DNA from 2 places in the Pseudoalteromonas sp. SCQQ13 genome. Region 2 is predicted to be linked to the other one. Evidence: riboswitches for the same ligand, from Rfam matches in the RefSeq annotation. Region 2 holds a riboswitch; the other holds the start of a gene.
What was found. Region 2 has a riboswitch for lysine ahead of dapA (4-hydroxy-tetrahydrodipicolinate synthase). Riboswitches for the same ligand answer to the same signal wherever they lie in the genome.
Positions count from the first base shown of each region.

Region 1: linked by a shared signal. The riboswitch ahead of lysC (lysine-sensitive aspartokinase 3) and the one ahead of dapA (4-hydroxy-tetrahydrodipicolinate synthase) in region 2 are both predicted to bind lysine.

Region 1 is NZ_JADYXG010000007.1:109,860-114,659, forward strand. It holds gene I6F41_RS07675 (sodium-dependent transporter) at 1-358, opposite strand, end outside; gene I6F41_RS07680 (4'-phosphopantetheinyl transferase family protein) at 532-1,275, shown strand; gene lysC (lysine-sensitive aspartokinase 3) at 1,252-2,643, opposite strand; lysine riboswitch at 2,719-2,891, opposite strand; gene nhaD (sodium:proton antiporter NhaD) at 3,024-4,271, opposite strand; gene I6F41_RS07695 (hypothetical protein) at 4,503-4,800, shown strand, end outside.
Region 2 is NZ_JADYXG010000015.1:46,843-51,642, forward strand. It holds gene I6F41_RS12785 (protein adenylyltransferase SelO) at 1-929, opposite strand, end outside; gene I6F41_RS12790 (DNA-3-methyladenine glycosylase I) at 939-1,637, opposite strand; lysine riboswitch at 1,841-2,038, shown strand; gene dapA (4-hydroxy-tetrahydrodipicolinate synthase) at 2,191-3,075, shown strand; gene I6F41_RS12800 (2,3,4,5-tetrahydropyridine-2,6-dicarboxylate N-succinyltransferase) at 3,091-3,831, shown strand; gene I6F41_RS12805 (PLP-dependent decarboxylase) at 3,831-4,800, shown strand, end outside.

The sequences.
Region 1 (4,800 bases), on a different contig from region 2:
CAATAGCATACGACAGCATCCACCCCGCCACTATTGAATAAAAGCTAAGCATTACAATAGCGCCGCCAAGGCCAATATAACCTGCAGCCGCGCCTACTTTAGGGGCTTTATTTTGCCATGCTTGCCTAAGTGCTTTTACCGGATTAGCTTGGGCGTAATACCCTAAATACAGCTCGGTATATAAAGCCGGCAAAGCAAGTAAAAATATAACAATAAAGTAAACCAGTAAAAAAGCACCGCCACCATGATTAGCAGCCTGCGTAGGAAAACCCCATATATTACCTAAACCTACCGCTGCGCCAGCGGCGGCCAATACAAAACCAAGTCGACTTTGAAAACCATCACGCACTTGTGTCATACACCTACAAATCTGTTATTATTTTAGCTGTTGTGAATTAAACCATATTTCATCGCGCCTTAGTAATAAAAATGTACCTAGCGCGCACAACAACTAACAACCGCTCACTATATGTTCAGCTTATGCATACAAGCAGGTAATCGGTATTAAATTTATTATTATTTTGAGCGTTTATGAGTTCACTTTACTTTAAAAACACCCTGCAAATTAATCAGCCTTTTAGTAACAATAAAAGTCCTATTTTATTGTTTGACGCTAAAACGCTCGATATAAGCCAATATAATTTGCCTGATTATTTAAGCCCTTTTGAGCTGCAAATAATAAACCGCCGTAAAAGTGTCTCGGCCAAGCAAGAATATTTAGCCACGCGATTATTACTTAAGTATTTAGTTATAACCTCGCACCCTAATATGGCGGGCATTAAGCCGTGTAATATAAGTTCAGAGTTTAACCTACAAACAAGTAAATTAGCGCTACACATTAATAACAGCCACACCGTTATTAATACCTGTATATCGCATTCTAATGGTTTTGTTGGCGCTGCACTTAACCCTACAAAAGCCCAGTTTGGTTTCGATATTGAAAAAATAAGCACAAAGCGCCCATTTGAAAAGCTCGCAAAGCATTTTTATCATACCGATGAAATTGCGCTGATCACCAAGCCTGCCAATGCAGAGGATCAAGCTAAACACTTTTTTAGAATTTGGACCTTAAAAGAAGCGCTCGCTAAAGCCACCAGCCGCCCTATTGCCAAGTTGCTAAGCCCTAATGTGTTTACTGAGTTAACTTGCGCGCAGCTTAATGCCAGCAGTGCTGTGGTGGGTAAGTTTGATATAAGTGTAGTGAGTGAAAAAAGCACTGACTGGCAGTGCTCTCTTATTAATTTAGCTGTATTAGGCCGCGCAATCGCTCTCTAATAGTCGGCTATGAATAGCTTGCACTACGTTGTCGGATTCGCCTTGCTCGACCAAAAAGCACAAGTTATGCTTACTTGCACCGTGGCAAATTAGCCGTATATTAAAGTCACTTAATACCTGCATTAAGTTCATTTCATGCTGGCGTAACTGTATTTCTGAGCCAATAAGCGCCACTAAAGTTAAGTTATTTTCTACCGATACATGGCAAAACTCAGCAAGTTTATCTAAACACCCCTGATCAAGCTCTGGGCGCGATGCATTAGGCGCGTTATCAAGCGTTATTGCTACGCTAATTTCAGAGGTGGTCACTAAATCTACCGAAATATTAAACTCACTTAAAATAGTAAATACTCGTGCTAAAAAGCCACTAGCTAATAGCATTTCTGGGCTTTTAAGAGTAAGTAATATTTGGTTTTTGCGTTGTGTTACTGCGCGGATTCCTGGCAGTTGCGACTTTTCACGCTCAATCCAAGTACCACCACGCTCAGGTTCACGGCTCGACCCTACAAACACATTAATATGGCTGCGGCTGGCGGGTAAAATAGTTGCCGGATGCAATACTTTTGCACCAAAGGTAGCCATTTCGGCGGCTTCGTCAAAGCTGAGGCGTGCAATTGGCGTGGCTTTTACACATAAACGCGGGTCGGTACTAAAAATACCCACTACATCAGTCCAAATATGTACACTTTTGGCATGAATAGCCTCGGCCAATAATGCCGCGCTGTAGTCTGATCCACCGCGCCCTAAAGTGGTCGTTTGGCCGTGCTCGTCGCTGCCAATAAAGCCCTGTGTAACAATTACTTGATCGTCTAACAGCGGAATAAGTAATGCGCTTGCTGCTTGTGCAGTAGCTGCAACATTAGGAGTTGCTTTACCAAATTGACTGTCGGTTTTAAGCACTTGGCGCACGTCAAAGCGTATTGCATTTAAACCTTTTGAGCGCAGCACTTGGGTAAATAAATAAGTTGATAATCGCTCGCCAAAACTTAATAGCTCGTCATGTAGCGCTTTTGTTTGTAACGTTTGGCTGGCTAGTTTTTCAAATGCCGCTAACGTCTGGGCAAAGCCCTGCTCTAAATCGGTATCTAAACTCAATTCAGCTAAAATAGCCTGCTGAATCGCTAGCACACCGTTAATATGCGCTTGGCGCTCATCTTCGCTAAGGCTGCTATTGCACAGCTCAACTAAATGATTAGTGACTCCTGCGCTGGCGCTTAGTGCAACAATACGCACGCTTTTATCTGCTACTATTATTTTACTACTGTGATCCATAGCTGCAAAGTTAGCTACGCTGGTGCCGCCAAATTTAGCAACGGTATAATTTGATTTGTTGCCTAATAATACATGTGGCACTGATTGGGTTGTCATTTCGTCTCCTTTCACGGCATCCAAACCGTAATAAAACAAGAAGAACTTGGCAGCAAATATAAGGTAAGAAAATTCACTGCCAGAAGCTCTCCACCTATATTGGTGACAGTTTTGAGGATTCAGCCCCATAAACCGAAAAATAACGACGACGACGTGTTATTTTTCTCGGCGAGTACTTCCCTCTTTAATGCTCAACGGCGTTCGTCACCTCACATTAAATACCTAAGTATCGCACCTCTTCTGAATGTTGTATTAATGGCTATTTCAGCAATCACTAATAAAACAAAACCCCAGCAATATATTGAAAAGCTCAATACTTTACTGGGGCTTTGAAAGTTATCGTTTAGACATCTAGCTGTCAAGCACTTTAATAACTAATATTAAACAAAACCAGCCATTAAGTATGAGCCGGTATAGCCTACGGTGTAACAAATTAATAAATAAAACGACAAACGTAAGTAGTTCATAAAGGTCAGTTCTTTAACTTTACTCATGGCAATAATACCCGCCGCTGAGCCTATAATTAACATAGAGCCCCCTACGCCTGTGGCATAGGTAAACGACAGCCAATGCTGTTGTGTCATTACTATATCTGCTTTTAATAACGCGGCTGTAAGTGGTACGTTATCAACGCCTGCCGACAATATACCCATTAAATAGTTTGCGTATTCAGGTGCCATTATTGTGTACAGGTCGCTAAAGTGGCTTAACATACCAACTTCTTTTAGCGCTCCTACCAGTAATAATACACCTACAAAAAACAACAAGGTGTCGTATTCTATTTCACGAATGAAATCTATCATGTCTTTGTTTATGTCTTTTTTGCGCATTAAAAATTGCGCTACTAAAAACATCATAGACAAACCAAACAAAAAGGTAAGCAATGGCGGTACACTGTATAAAACACTCAGTGTTAAGGTAGCAATAACCGTAGATAAGAAGATAACTGCAATTGTAATATCGGTTTTTTCAATGCGTTTTTGCTTGGTTTTAGTAAAGTCGAGCTGGCCATTTAAGCCAATTGACAACAGTGCGGCTAACAGCATCACACTTACAAATGCTGGCCCAATTAACAATAACAAATTGCTAATAGTTACTTTGCCATCTAAAAATATCATTAACGTGGTTACATCGCCGGTAATTAACGACACACCACCGGAGTTAACCGCAAAGATAATCAGCGTGGCGTATCTAATTAGCTTTTTGGCTTCAAGTTTTAATGATAAAACCACCGCTAAAGATATAAGCGTAGCGGTTACGTTATCGGAAATAGAAGAGAATATAAATGCAAAAACACCAACCAAAAACATTAACTTACGTTCGCTAATTCGTTTTGGCATAATCCGGTTAACAATATTTTCGATAAACCCTTTTGAGTTTAAATAGGCAACAAAGGTCATTGCCGCCATTAAAAACAACCATAAGGAGGCAATTTCTAAAATATTATGATTAAGGAGTGATTGAATCGTATCAGGGCTTTGCCCATTAATAGGGAAGATAAAAGAGATAATCCAGCAGAGCGTACCAAAAAAAAGTGTCGTTTTAGCTTTGTTTACGTGGATTATATCCTCAATAACGATCAGCAAAAATGCAATCGCTATTAAAGTCAGGATAATAGAGGAAACCATGATAATTGAACAACCTTTGGAATAATGTAAAAATTGAACCTATGAAGAAAATAGAGCCGCACATTTCGTGTGCCTATTTTCGGTGCGGATGTTATCACTATGACCTGGTAAAAACTATTATTAAATCGTTGTAAAAACGAATACCATATAGCTATCAGCGCTATTAAAATTACGAATAACTAGCTTATTTAGCTACTTATTTAACAACATACTAGGATGTATAAACGCCTTATGATCCCAGCTAAAAAGCTATTAAATACCCTTAGCGAACATTGGGGGGTGCTAGAGCTATTATTTAAACGTTTTAAAATGGCCGACTTTAGTATTAAAGATTTGCAAAATGCCATTAAACAAAAACAACCTACATGGCATAACGAGCGTATTTATAAAGAAACTAATCGCTTGTTAAATCAAGATATTATAATTCCTTTAGCGAAATCTTCGCAGCTTGAAATAAACCGTGCCATTGCCGACTTTGCTACATTTTTACTGCAAGAAGAACATTTAGGTTTAGCACAAGAAATTAGCG
Region 2 (4,800 bases):
ACAGCTTGTTCGTCGTCATCATTTACAAGCGGTATTAAACTCTCAGCTAAGCGGGCGCAGTTCCAGTTAGCAATATTAGGTTGATTACCAAATGCATAACGCCCTTGCTTATCAATAGAGCTAAACACGGTATCAAAATCGAAGCTGTTCATCATGGCACATGGGCCATAGTCGATAGTTTCGCCGCTAACCAGCGTATTATCGGTATTCATTACCCCATGTATAAAGCCTACTCGCATCCAACTAACCACCAGCTCAACTTGGTTTTTAATCACTGCAGCTAAAAATGCTAAATAGCGCTCAGGTCCTGTTGCTTGAATTTTTGGGTAATGACGCTCAATAGCTAAGTCGGCAAGGTTTTTAAGCCCTGCAACGTCGCCTTGCGTTGCTAAATACTGAAACGAGCCAACACGGATATGGCTACTGGCTAAGCGCGTTACAATAGCGCCAGGTTGAGGTGGGTTTCTGTACACGGTTTCGCCACTACCAACCACTGCTAAGCAGCGCGTAGTTTTAATACCTAACGCTTGCATTGCTTCGCTCATTATATATTCACGAATTGCTGGGCCAAGTGCACAGCGGCCATCGCCACCACGAGAGTAAGGAGTGGCACCTGAGCCTTTTAATTGAATGTCCCACAACTGGTTTTGCGCATCCTCTACTGCACCTAGCAAATGAGCACGCCCGTCGCCTAAACGAGGTGAAAAATGTCCAAATTGATGCCCTGAGTATCCCAGTGCAACCGCTGCAATTGCTTGCTGTTCGTTGCCGCTAAAAGTACTGGCCCGTAATTCAGGAACTACATTAATATTAAACGCTTTAGCTAAGCTGTCGTTCCATAGTAATAGCTGTGGGGCGGCCACCTTAGATGGGCGATCTTCAATTGCAAAATTGTCGGCTACTTGTCTGTACCTTGGCATTAAATTCATAACTACCCTCTACTGTTGTTGGCTTATACCTACACGATTATCGCCTACACTGTAGGCTATAATTAAGCTTAGCTCTTGCATGCTCAAACCGCTTTGTTGTTGTAATTCATTAAAGAACGCTTGCGCTGCAGTTAACGACTTTTTAGTTTGTAAGCCACCATCAATAATTTTATGCGCGCGCAAATAACTCTCAACATCCCGCGATAATAAAAAGGTGTCTTTACCCAATGCACGCAAAGTATAAGGGCCGGTATTTCCACCCAAGCGTGCACCGTGTTTTTTTAAGTACGCCCACAAACCAATAATATCTTCACTTGGCCAGTCTGCAATAAACTGACTAAAGCTACCATGTTGCTGGGTAACCTCATGGATCATGAACGCATTTTCGGGGATCGTTTTTACATTTTTATAATTGCGAACAATGCGCTCGTCGCTGGCTTTTTGCTCCAACATATCGGGTGGCATCATTAATAATTTTTCAACGCTAAAATGCCAAAAAACCTCTCTAAAGCCTGCCCACTTGCTGTTAATAACCGACCAGTAAAAGCCACTTTGAAAAACCTTGCGCGTAAACTCTTCCAGCCAATCATCATCACTTAAAGCTACTAATTGTCGCTTAGATGCAGGTTTAGCGAGTAATTGCTGTAGCATTTGTGTTGAGCCTTTTCGCTCTACTGCTCGCTGATAAATATCATTAAATTTTTCCATCTGCTTGAAACCTTATTTTGCAGTTACAAATTTCGCGCCGCGATTATCCCCTAGTTTAAGGGAAATCGTCCTTATACGTAACCGTTGCCAAAATCGATGACACTATCTGCACTTAGCTGCTTGACACCCAGATGGCTAAAATGATTTAATCATCGCACTTACCCTATTTAATTATATTTGTATTGCTAGCAGTACAAATATAAAGGGCTGGAAGAGGTGCGTTATTCAGGTAGCGTATGTTAGGAGCACAAACTCCATTGAGCATACGTAAGGGGAATTAACGCCGAGAAACAACAATATTTGTGTCATTGTTGTTTCGGGCGACTAGGTTGAATCCTAGCGACTGTCACCAATAGCTATTTAAACGTAGCTTATTAGTTTGGTGGAGAGCTTCTGGTCTTAGTATAATAAGGCCGTGCGCCCTATTATTTAAGCCCATTCGCTCTTCGAATTATAACATACCCTACACGTGGGTATTTGTTCGAACGATGTTAATGCGGCTCTTTCCTATATAGCTTCTTAACTCACCGAACATTCTATAAGTTCGCGAGAGATGATCAAAAACTTTAATTTAGATGACTACTCAGTCTGGACGGCGCTCGTTACTCCGTTTAATCAAAACGGTACAATCGACTATGGCACCTTAACCACTTTGGTTGCTGAGCAAGCCGCTGCCAATAATGCTATTTTATTACTAGGCAGCACAGGCGAAGGCTTAGCCTTAACACTTAAAGAGCAACAAGCCATTGTTGAGCACGTGTGCCAATTATCGCCTAATGTACCCTTAATGGTGGCTGTAGGTGGTATGAACCTCAAACAGCAATTAGCCTGGGTTGAATACTGTAACCACTTGCCTATTCATAGCTTTTTACTTGGCTCGCCGCTTTATGCAAAGCCCGGTGTAATTGGGCAAACCCATTGGTTTGAAAGCCTTTTAAATATAAGTAAACACCCTTGTATGCTTTATAACGTACCAGGGCGAAGCGCTGTCGATATTCCAGTGGCAACCATTCAAAACCTACAACAACATAAAAACCTATGGGCACTTAAAGAAGCCAGTGGCAACATTGCGCAATTTGAAGCTTACCGTCAAGCGGCTCCTAACTTAGCTATTTTTAGCGGCGACGATGCGCTTATGCCCTACTTTGCCCAAGCCGGCGCTAAAGGGCTGGTATCGGTAGCAGCTAATGCTTGGCCGCTACAAACTCACGAATTCGTACAGCGTAGCCTAAGTGGCCAATACCCCAATTTATTTACTCAGTGGTCAAGCGCAATCAGTAGCTTGTTCACTGTAGCAAACCCCATTCCCGTTAAAGTACTCATGCATTTACAAGGGCGATTAACGAGTTCGTATTTACGCCCACCGTTAACTCACCTCGAATTAACGCAAACAACGTGCATTGAACAAGCAAACAACACCATTTTATCTTGGCATTAAACATAGGTTTTTATAATGAGCTGGTTAGAACTATTAAATAATTTAGAGTCGGGCGCAGTACGCGCAGCATCACAAAACGAAAGCGGCCAATGGCAGGCTAACGTTGCAGTAAAACAGGGTATTTTAGAAGCCTTTAAAAATGGTACAAACACCGAATTTGTCGGTGGCTTTGTTGATAAACATAACTTAGCGCCACAACAGTTTAGTGCCACCGATGGCGTACGTATGGTCCCGGGTGGCTCAAGCGTTCGCCGTGGTGCTTATGTAGCTAAAGGCACTATTATTATGCCACCAGCGTATGTAAATATTGGCGCATACATTGACGAAGGCACTATGGTAGATAGTCACGCTTTAGTTGGCTCGTGCGCGCAAGTAGGTAAAAATGTCCACCTTAGCGCAGCCGTGCAACTTGGCGGTGTGTTAGAGCCAATTGGTGCCAGCCCAGTGGTAGTTGAAGATGATGCATTTATTGGCGCAGGCTGCGTAATTGTTGAAGGCGTAGTAATTAAAAAAGGCGCAGTACTTGCCCCTGGTGTGCGTTTATCGGCCACAATTCCGGTTTACGACTGTGTAAACGAGCGCCAACTAGACAAAGGCGAGCCAATTCCTGAGTACGCTATTGTAATACCAGGCTCTCGCCCTGCTTCAAACGAATGGGCGCGTGCACAAGGTTTAAGCATGTCGTGCGCGTTAATTGTTAAGTACCGCGATGAGCAAAGTGATGCATCATTACTACTTGAAGAGGTTTTACGTTAATGAGCTTTTTGAGCACGGGCGTTAAAACGGCAATTAATGAATTATCAAGCCAACTCGATAGCCCATTTTTTGTTTACGACCTAGATACGCTAAATAGTCACTTGGCACAATTGGTCGCACAAACCGAGGTAAAACTTTGGTATGCGGTTAAAGCGAATCCGCTGTCTAAAATTATTCAATGCTTAGATAACGCCGGGTTTAATTTTGACGTAGCCAGTAAAGGCGAGCTTGAGCAAGTACTTGCTCAAGGCGTTAGTAGCGATCGCGTGCTCAACACCGGGCCAGCTAAAAGCCCAAAACAAATTAAACACTTTATTGAGCGCGGCGTACGTACTTTTGTTGCCGAAAGTCTTAATCAAGTTCGCTGGCTCAATGAGCAAGCCAAGCTACAAAACTGTCAACTACAGGTATTACTGCGCGTACAGTTACGTTGGCCCGAGGGCGAAAAAAACCCACTAGGTGGCGATAGCCTCACGCCATTCGGACTCGGTTGTACAGAGTGGCAGGCACTTAATATTACCGACTATGACGCACTTAGCTTTGATGGCCTGCATATTTTTCAATGGGGAAATATGCTCAGCACGCAAAAACTCAGTGAGTTGTGGTCACAAATGATTGCACCACTTAGCCAACTTGCCCGCGATTTAAATATAAACCTTAAAATTTTAGATTTAGGTGGCGGCTTAGGTATTCCGTATACGCAAAACGACATAACGCTTAATTGGGATGACTTAATAACTGCCCTCGCTAAAATTAAAAAACAGGCGGGCGTTGAAGAGTTATGGATGGAGCTTGGCCGCTATGCCGTGGGTGAATGCGGACATTACGCAGCCCCAGTAGTAGAGCGCAAACAAAACTATGGCCAACAACAAGTTATTTTAAGTGGCGGTATAAACCACTTATTGCGCCCAGCCGTCACCAGTCAAGACTTTCCAGCAGCATTACTACGAGATTCACACACACCAACCC